One region of the Streptomyces sp. NPDC002467 genome, then DNA from elsewhere that is predicted to be linked to it. Evidence: riboswitches for the same ligand, from Rfam matches in the RefSeq annotation. Region 1 holds a riboswitch; the other holds the start of a gene.

Region 1 (4,781 bases):
GGACCGGGACTTCTACTCCGAGCGGGCGGTGGACCCCAAGGCGATGCTCCGCGCCGCCTGGAACACGGCCACCGGCAAGGGCACCCAATCCGGCTCCACCATCACCCAGCAGTACGTCAAGAACTACTACCTGGGCCAGGAACAGACCATCAAACGCAAGGTCAAGGAGTTCTTCATCGCGATCAAACTCGGTCGCGAGAAGTCGAAGGACTACATCCTGGAGGGCTACCTGAACACCAGCTACTTCGGCCGCAACGCCTACGGCATCCAAGCCGCCGCCCAGGCCTACTACGGCAAGGACGTCGGCAAACTCTCCACCGCCGAGGGCGCCTACCTCGCCACCCTCCTCAACTCCCCCAGCGCCTTCGACGTCGTCTCCCACCCCCAGGGCCGCGACCGCGCCCTCGCCCGCTGGAACTACGTACTCGACGGCATGGTCAAGAAGGACTGGATGCCGGCCGCCGAACGTGCCGCCACCCGCTTCCCCGAACCGGGCAAGGTCCGCCCCGCCGCCGGACTCTCCGGGCAGCGCGGCTACCTCGTCGAAGCCATCAAGGACTACATCACCGACAACAAGATCCTCGACGAGAAGACCCTCGCCGAAGGCGGCTACCGCATCACCACCACCATCGACAAGCGCCGCCAGAACGCCTTCGTGGACGCCGTCAACGCCCAGGTCATCAGCAAGCTCGAACCGGAAACCCGCAAGGCCGACCGCTACGTGCGCGCCGGAGGCGTCTCCATCGACCCCTCCAACGGCAAGGTCGTCGCCATGTACGGCGGCATCGACTACACCAAGCAGTACGTGAACAACGCGACCCGCCACGACTACCAGGTCGCCTCCACCTTCAAGCCGTTCGTCTTCGCGGCCGCGGTCGAGAACGACTCCCGCACCCAGGACGGCCGCCGCATCACCCCGTACACGATCTACAACGGCGACAACAAGCGCCGTGTCGTCGGCAGCCGGGTCCCCTACGCCCCCGAGAACGAGGGCCAGGTCTCCTACGGGAACATCACCGTCAACGCCGCCACCGACCTCTCCGTCAACGCCGTCTTCGCGCAGATGGTCGTCGACGTCGGCACGGTGAAGGTCAAGAAGACCGCCGTCGACCTGGGCATCCCCGAGGACACCCCGAACTTCGTCCTGGGCCCCGCCATGGCGCTCGGCACCCTCCAGGCCAGCGTCCTCGACATGACCCAGGCGTACGCGACCCTCGCGGACCACGGCCGGCGCACCCCGTACACCTTCCTGGAGAAGATCACCAAGGAGGACGACACCATCGGCCTCCCCGAACGCCCCCGCACCCAGGCGGTCAGCCGCGAGTCCGCCGACACCACCACGTCCATGCTGGTCAGCGTCGTCGACAACGGCACCGGCACCGCGGCCCTCGCCGCCGGCCACCCGGCCGCCGGCAAGACCGGCACCGCCGAACTGGACCGCTCGGCCTGGTTCGCCGCCTACACCCCGAACCTCGTCACGGTGGTCTCGATGATGGGCCAGGACCCCGACACCGGAACCCTGGAATCCCTGTACGGAGCCCTCGGCGAGGCGCGCATCGGCGGAGGCGGCTACCCGGCCCGCATCTGGGCCGCCTACACGAAGACGGCCCTGGAGGGCACCGAGCCCGAGGACTTCGACCTCGAACTCCAGCCGGGCGCGGTCCCGCCCCCGCCCACGCCCAGCTTCGAGCCGACCTCCCCGGAGGAAACCCCCGAGGAACCCTTCCCGAGCCGCCCCGGCCGCCCGAACCGCCCCACGCCCCCGAACGGGACGAACGGCCAGAACCAGGGCGGGCAGAACAACGGAGGCCAGAACCAGGGGGGCCAGAACCAGGGGGGCCAGAACAACGGGGGCCAGACCCAGGGAGGCCAGACGCAAGGCGGCCAGACCAACGCCGGCACCACCACGGGCACCCAGGGCGGCGCCACGCAGGGCACCGACGCGGGAACGGACGCCGGAACGGGAGCGGGGGCGGCAGCCCGCCGCCCCCCACCGTCCGCGTTCCTGGAGTAGCCGGTCCCGTTAGTGCCCGGAGGTGGCCTTCAGCCCCACCACGGCCACCAGCAGCAGGCTGATGAAGAAGATCCGGGCGGCGGTGACGGGCTCACCCAGCACCGCCATGCCGAGCACGGCCGCACCGGCGGCGCCGATGCCGACCCACACCCCGTACGCGGTACCGATGGGCAGGGTCTTCGCGGCGTACGACAGCAGCACCATGCTGGCGACGATCCCGGCACCCGTGAACACACTGGGCCACAGCCGGGTGAAACCGTCGGTGAACTTCATGCCGATCGACCAGCCGACCTCAAGCAGGCCGGCGACGAGAAGAAGAACCCATGCCATGACGGCACCTCCGGGACGACGAGAAATCGAGCGGTACGGGGGTGCGTCGTCTTGTCCTTGACCCGGTACGGCGCGTCTCGTCGGGGTTCTCCTCCACCGTAGCAAAGCAATACGAAAGGGGCCGGTGATCCCGATCACCGGCCCCTACGCTCTACCTGTCTACAGATACAACCCGGTGGAGTCCGTCGACCCCTCCAGCCGCTCCGCGGCCACGGCGTGCAGGTCCCGCTCGCGCATCAGCACGTACGTCGCACCCCGCACCTCGACCTCGGCCCGGTCCTCGGGGTCGTACAGCACCCGGTCGCCCGGCTCGACGGACCGTACGTTCTGCCCGACCGCGACCACCTCGGCCCAGGCCAGCCGCTTGCCGACCGCGGCCGTCGCCGGGATCAGGATCCCGCCGCCGGAACGGCGCTCGCCCTCCGGCAGGTCGGACTTCACGAGCACGCGGTCGTGGAGCATGCGGATGGGCAGCTTGTCGTGGGTGGTGTTCTCGCTCACGCCTCGAACTTACCTGCCCGCGCCCGCCCTGTACTCCGGAGGGTCATCCCCGCTTACGGCGCGCCGACACCACGATCAGCCCGATCAGACCCGCGGCGACCAGCGCGACCGGCACGATCCGGTCGACGCGCGGAGCGCCGTTCTCGTCGCGCAGCCCGGCCTGCACGTCGCTCACGCACCGGTTCACGGCGGCGAAGGCCCGCCCGGCCGTGTGGTCGACGGTCGAGGCGACCCTGGCCTTCGCGTCCCCGATGATCGTGCTCGGGTGCATCCGCACACCGATCTCGTCGAGCGTCTCGGCGAGCTGCTCGCGGCGGCGGACGATGTCCGCCTCGATCTGTGCGGGGGTCCTGGCTTCCGGCACCGCGCTGCCTCCGTCGTCGTTTCGTCGTCGTGTCCCGCATGGGGCGTAGTGCCCCATGGACTCATCGTCAGCTTAGTCTCGTTGCAGAACGATGCTGGTGCCCTCCCGAGGAGACTGTTGACATGAGCGAGCGACTGCAGCCGGGCGACACCGCCCCCGCCTTCACCCTGCCCGACGCGGACGGCAACGAGGTCTCGCTCGCCGACCACAAGGGCCGCAAGGTGATCGTGTACTTCTACCCCGCGGCCCTCACCCCGGGCTGCACGAAGCAGGCCTGCGACTTCACGGACAACCTGGACGTCCTGGCCACTGCCGGCTACGACGTGATCGGCGTGTCCCCGGACAAGCCGGAGAAGCTGGCGAAGTTCCGGGAGCAGGAACACCTGAAGGTCACGCTGGTCGGCGACCCGGAAAAGGCCGTGCTGGAGGCCTACGGCGCGTTCGGCGAGAAGAAGCTGTACGGCAAGACGGTCACGGGCGTCATCCGCTCGACGGTGGTCGTGGACGAGGAGGGCAAGGTGGAACACGCCTTCTACAACGTCAAGGCCACGGGCCACGTAGCCAAGATCATCAAGGACCTGGGCATCTGACCCGCTGCCTCTGCCGACCCCGGCCCGCACCGTGAACCGGTGCGGGCCGCTCGCTTTATCGGACGAAATTCCACGTAACCGTCCGACTATCGGGTCGTTACTCCATGCGAGGGTCGCACGTGCGGCCGGAAGCGAGGGGGACGGAATGCCGACCAGCCCTTACACGAGAGAACGCCTCTCGGAGGCGGCGCGCACATCACGCACGCTGACGGAGGCGCTCAACAAACTGGGGGTCGACCCGAAGAGCGGCTCGCGTGAGCACATCCGCGGGCGAATGAAAGGCCTGGGAGTCGACACCTCCCACTTCGAGCGCGAGGGGCTGAAGTGGACCAAGGAGGTACTGGAGGAAGCAGTCTCAGCCTCGACGAACATGAGCGAGGTGCTCCGCCGCCTGGGGGTGAATGTCGTCGGCGGGCAGCACACCCACATCAGCCGACGAGTCAAGGCCCTGGGGATAGACACCTCGCACTTCAAAGCGCAGTCACGGGCGGGCATACCCAGGAATCGCCGATCACCCGAATCACTGCTGGTGAAACAGCCCCCGGAGCAGGCCCGGCGCATCCAAAGCGACCGGCTCAAGGCCGCAATGGCAGTGCTGGGCGCGGAAGAACGCTGCGCCGAGTGCGGGGTCGAGGCCGTCTGGATGGGTGAACCCCTCCCTCTGGAAGTCGACCACATCAATGGCGACTGGCGTGACAACCGGTGGGAGAACCTGCGACTCCTCTGCCCCAACTGCCACTCGACGACGGACACATACCGAGGCCGAGGCAAGGCCCGGCGCAGGTGGGCAAGCGAACCGGCTACACACAGGAACTGCTGGCCGAAGCCGCCGCCCGGTGCGGCGATATCGACGAGGTGATCGCATACCTCGGCACACGTCCCTACGAACACCTCGGGCGCTATCCGATGAGGCGCTTCGCCCACTTCGGCATAGACGTCACCCACTTCCGCCCCACCGGCGGGCAGGCCCCGCCGCCCTGCG
Region 2 (4,781 bases), on a different contig from region 1:
GTGCCCGTGTCGAACCGTACGCCGCACAGGGCGTTGTCGAACTTGTGGCACAGGAACATGCTGCGCACGCCGAGGCCGTGCAGTTCGTCGAGGCCGCGGTCGATGTCGGCCATGGTGCAGCGGGCGCCGTCCAGCACCTGCTTGCAGCCGAACGGTTCGGAGGTCTCCACGCCGAGGACGACGGCGAGCTTGCCCTGCCGGATGACCTCGCGGGCTTGGTCGGGCTCCGTGACGACGCGGAACCAGCCCTTGCCGGCGCCGCCGTACATGGCGTCGACGTAGTCCTGGAGTTCGTACGTCTTCCGGATCTGCAGCCTGATCGCGTCCATCTCGTCGCAGCCGCGGTCCTTGAAGAAGTACAGCGAGCAGATGACCCCGTTGGTGACCATGTCGTTCACCAGGACGCGCTGTCCGCCCCGCCAGGCCCGCTCGATCCAGGCGTAGTAGGTCTGCTGGTGGGTGGAGGAGTCGTGGGCCGGCCAGTCGCGGAACGTCGGCCAGCCGGTCGGGTCGTGCCGGCCGTCACCACCCTTGGTGATCATGTCGAAGAGGGCGAGGACGCCGTTCGGGTAGTGCTCGGGGCAGTCCTTCAGGGCGTCCGCCACGCCCGCCGGGGAGAAGACCTTCCCGCAGACCAGCCGCCCTCCGAAGCCCTCGTTCGACATCAGGTGGACGTGCGCGTCCACCCAGCCGCGGACCCGGCCCTGGGCGTCGGTCCCGGTGAACGGCTCTCCCGTGACGCCCACCTGGGAGTCCGGGACCGGGCGCGCCACGGGCTCCCACCACTGCGGACCCGCCGACGCGCCGCCGGCCGCGGGGCCGAGCACGAGGGTGACCATCGCGAGGACCAGGCCGGATAACAGGTACCGGAGTCGCCTGGGGACTCTTCGTCGATTCATCCCGAACCCCTTCAAGAAGCGTTCATGACAATTGGGCCGCCTCGTGGGCGCGGACCAGGGCCAGGTAGTCCGCGGCGAGCCGGTGGCAGTCGCCGGGCCACCGCGCGGACACGTAGTTGCCGTCCTTGACGGTGAAGCCGCGTCCGGGCCGGGCGGCGGTGTCGCGGACGGGCAGCGGCGGGCCGGTGAGGAAGTGGCCCGGATCGGCGAGCGCCGCGGTGACCTCCCGCTGCACGGTGGTGCGGTACGTGCGGTAGTAGCGGCCCAGCCAGAGCCGGGTGAGGTTCCACCCGGTGAGCTCCAGCAGGGCGGTCAGGGCCGTGGTGCGCCTGCCGTGGAGGACCGAGCGCCCGGTGGCGGGATCGGTGGCGCGGGCGGCGAGCAGCACACCGTGGCAGACGGCGCCGACCGGCAGCCCCCGGGTGAAGACCCGGGCGAACAGGCGCTGGGCGGTGGCGTCTTCGAGCAGCGTCCGCATGCCCGCTGCGTGGCCGCCGGGTACGAAGAGACCCGTGACGGCGTCCGGTTCGACGTCCTCGTAGGCGAACGGGGCGAGGAACCAGGGGTCCACGGTGAGGCGCCGGTAGGCGGCGAGTTCGGCGCGGCGGGTCATCAGCCAGGGCGACAGCCAGGAGAAGCCGAGGTCGGTGAGCCTGGGGTCGGCGTACGCGGCCTTCCCGGCGGGGGTCGCGAACCGCACCTCGAAGCCGGCGTCGCGCAGCGCGGCCCAGGGCACCGCCGCCTCGGTCGGGTCGTAGTCGCCTGCGGGGAGCAGGAAGAGAATCACGGCGTACTCCTCATGAGCGGTGTCCGAAGGCGACCTTAGGAGCGCTCCGCGCAGCGGTCATTCACCCCGGCGGCCAACCCGTTGACTCCCCGGGCCGCCGGTCGCGCCGTGCCTCCCCGCGACCGCGGCGCAGGCGGTGTTGACGCGGCCCGTGCTCCGGCATTGACTGGCGGCCGTGTCCCTCATCGAGCCTCCCACCGTCACCTCGTGCTACGCCCTCGCCGTGCTGAGCGCCGCGGCGGAGGGCAGCGGCGGTTCCGGTCACCGGGCCCTGCCCGCGGACCGGCTGGGGTACGCCGAGATGCGTGTCCTGTGGGACGAGGTCCTCGGCGCCCGGGGGGCCGGCCCGCACACCGGGCTCCTCGTGGGCGACCGCATCCGACCCACGGGCCTGCACATCCTGGGCCACCTCGTCCTCACGAGCGCCAGCCTCGCGGAGGCCGCGCTGGCGGCGGAGCGCTACCACCCGCTGGTGAGCCAGGCGGGCAGGGTGAGCGTGGACCGCCGGGGGGACGCCGGCCGGGTCCGCTACCGGCCGACCGTCGACCCGGCGGCCATGCACCCCCAGCAGGTCGAGGCGGTCGTCAGCAGCATGGTGCGGGCGGGTCGCTGGATCGCCGGCGACGGCTGGGCGCCGCTGTCCGTTTCGTTCGCGCACCCGCGTGCGGGCTCCGCGGAGCCGTACGCCCGCGTCCTCGGCTGCCCGGTCGTGTTCGACGCCCCGGAGAACGTGATCACGGTCGCCCACGAGGACCTCGACCGGCGCCGGCCGCTCCACGATCCGGCGCTCAACGCCCTGCACCGGGACTACGCCGACCGGCTCCTGCACCGGCTGTCCTCGCCCCCGGCCGTGGCCGAGCGCGTACGGCAGTGGCTGGAGCACGCCGCGCTCGGGGACGCGGGCCCGGCCGGCCCCGCCAGGGAGCTCGGCCTCAGCGTCCGGACCCTGCGAAGGGCCCTTCAGGCGGAGGGCACGTCGTGGCGCACGCTCCTCGACACGGCCCGCCACGGCCGGGCCCGACGGCTGCTGGATACCACGGCCCTGCCGCTGGACCGGATCGCGCCCCTCGTCGGCCTGAGCGGTGCGACGGCCCTGGTCCGCGCGTTCACCCGGTGGGAGGGCATGCCTCCGGGGGCGTACCGCAGCCGCGGGCCCCGGCTCTCGTCCCCGGATCACGGCGGGGCCGCCAACGGGTGAGGAAGGTCACCGCCCTGCGGGTCCCCGGACGGCCACCTCCGTTGCTAACTTGTGCGGCGGCCTTGCGAGGCCCCGGACGAGATGCGCCGTACCCGGTTACGCACGACGACGCGCGAGGTGCCGCAGGAGCGGCGCCGACCGCTGTCCGCGCCCGCGGCAGCGTCCTCGTCGAGCAAGATGGGCCGTACGCCATGACCGTGCCACTCACCCGCAGCCTGTACCGGACGACCGCGCACGCCGACGGGGGCCGCACCGGCTCCGTCCGCACGGACGACGGTCGGCTGGACGTCCGCCTGGCCCCGCCGCGCAAGAAGGTGCCCGGCACCACCAATCCGGAGCAGCTGTTCGCGGCCGGTTTCGCGGCCTGCTTCACGTCCGCGCTCGCGGAGGTCGCCGCCGAGTTCGGGGCGGACGCCTCCGCCGCGCGCGTGGCCTGCGAAGTACAGCTCGGCACCACGGACACCCCCGCGGGCTACGGCCTCGCGGTGGCCCTCACCGTCAGCCTGCCGGGGTGGCGGGCGACGGACCTCCAGCCCCTGCTGCACCGTGCGGACGCGGTCTGCCCGTACTCGCAGGCGGTGCGCGGCAACGTGCCGCTGACCCTGCTGGCCGTGGACGACTCCCCCGCCGACCGTGCCTGAGCGCCGGCCGCCGACGGACCGGTTCGAGGCCGGCCCCGGCATCCCGGTGCCCGAGCACGGCGCCTGGCTGCGGCGCGGCATCAGCCGCGACGGCGGGCCCCTCCTGGAGGACCGCGAGGTGGTGTGGTTGCAGGCGGGCCCGTACTACGCCGACAGCCGGGGCTTCGCCGGTACGACCTCCTTCGACGGTTCACAGGTCCACTTCCACCACCTCACGGGCGAGCCCGGCGAGGACGCCGGGACCTTCCGGCGGGAGGGCGCGAACCTCGTCGAGCGGGGCACCAACCCGGACGGCAGCACCTTCCTGGAGATCTGGACCCCGCTGCCCGGCGCCGACGGCGCCACCGGCTCCTGGTCCGGTGAGGACCACCACGTGGTGCGCGTCGGCCGGCACGTGGTGCACGTCGATTCCCGTGCGGGTACGTACTGGCGGCTGTGACGCGCTGTCATGACGGCAGGTCATCGTCCCCTTGTCGGAACGGCGTTGTCAGTGGTGGCGGCTAGGTTCGAGTTGTTGCCGAAGCCGTTTCCGACAGGAGTGGACGATGACCGAGAGCAGTGGCCGACCCGTGCTCAGGGTTGTACTGACAGACGTCAACGAGCGTGTGGTGGAGGCCTGGCGGGCGGCATTCGCGGACACCCCCGGCATCGAGATCCGCCGGGGCTCGATCCTCGACGAGGACGTCGACGCCTGGGTCACGCCGACGAACTCCCGGGGCCGGATGGACGGCGGGGTCGACGCCGTCATCAAGCGGCACCTCGGATCCGGCATCCAGTTGCGGGTGCAGCGCGCGATCCGCGACCGGTTCGCCGGCACCCTCCCGGTGGGCAGCGCGGTCTGCGTCCCGTCGGGGGCGACGGTCCCCCGGTACCTGATCTCGACGCCGACGATGGTGCGGTCCTCGCAGAACGTGAGTGCCACGCTGAACGTGGCCCTGGCGTGCGCCGCCGCGTTCCAGGCCGTGCACCGGCAGAACCGGAAGGAACCCGGCAGCATCCGCTCCGTGGCGCTGGTCGGGATGGGCGCGCAGACCGGCAGGGTTCCGGCCAGGGTGTGCGCGAACCTGATGTGGACCGGCTACACGCTCTTCCACGACCACTGGTTCGAGGACGACGACGAGCTGCGCGCCACGATCACCGCGCAACTGGACGGCATCGAGAACGCCCCGGTCGAGCAGCGGGTGCGCATCGTGCCGCCGCCGGCCGCGACCCCGGCCGCAGCGGCCGCTGCCCCGGAACCGGCAGCAGAACCGCCA

Evidence for each region. A riboswitch is a leader RNA that binds a small molecule or an ion and turns the genes downstream of it on or off. The one in region 1 is predicted to bind guanidine.
Region 2: another riboswitch for guanidine. It lies ahead of ACFYYJ_RS04830 (Ohr family peroxiredoxin); the one in region 1 lies ahead of ACFYYJ_RS28160 (multidrug efflux SMR transporter).

The regions. Positions count from the first base shown of each region.
Region 1 covers NZ_JBIARJ010000015.1:117,876-122,656, reverse strand. The annotation lists gene ACFYYJ_RS28165 (transglycosylase domain-containing protein) at 1-2,014, shown strand, start outside; gene ACFYYJ_RS28160 (multidrug efflux SMR transporter) at 2,024-2,344, opposite strand; guanidine-III (ykkC-III) riboswitch at 2,385-2,457, opposite strand; gene ACFYYJ_RS28155 (GroES family chaperonin) at 2,504-2,845, opposite strand; gene ACFYYJ_RS28150 (DUF3618 domain-containing protein) at 2,889-3,209, opposite strand; gene bcp (thioredoxin-dependent thiol peroxidase) at 3,332-3,799, shown strand; gene ACFYYJ_RS28140 (HNH endonuclease signature motif containing protein) at 3,945-4,658, shown strand; gene ACFYYJ_RS28135 (HNH endonuclease) at 4,583-4,781, shown strand, end outside.
Region 2 covers NZ_JBIARJ010000002.1:327,212-331,992, reverse strand. The annotation lists gene ACFYYJ_RS04845 (hypothetical protein) at 1-899, opposite strand, end outside; gene ACFYYJ_RS04840 (type 1 glutamine amidotransferase domain-containing protein) at 922-1,686, opposite strand; gene ACFYYJ_RS04835 (AraC family transcriptional regulator ligand-binding domain-containing protein) at 1,862-2,884, shown strand; guanidine-III (ykkC-III) riboswitch at 2,938-2,999, shown strand; gene ACFYYJ_RS04830 (Ohr family peroxiredoxin) at 3,076-3,525, shown strand; gene ACFYYJ_RS04825 (hypothetical protein) at 3,518-3,964, shown strand; gene ACFYYJ_RS04820 (ADP-ribosyltransferase domain-containing protein) at 4,071-4,781, shown strand, end outside.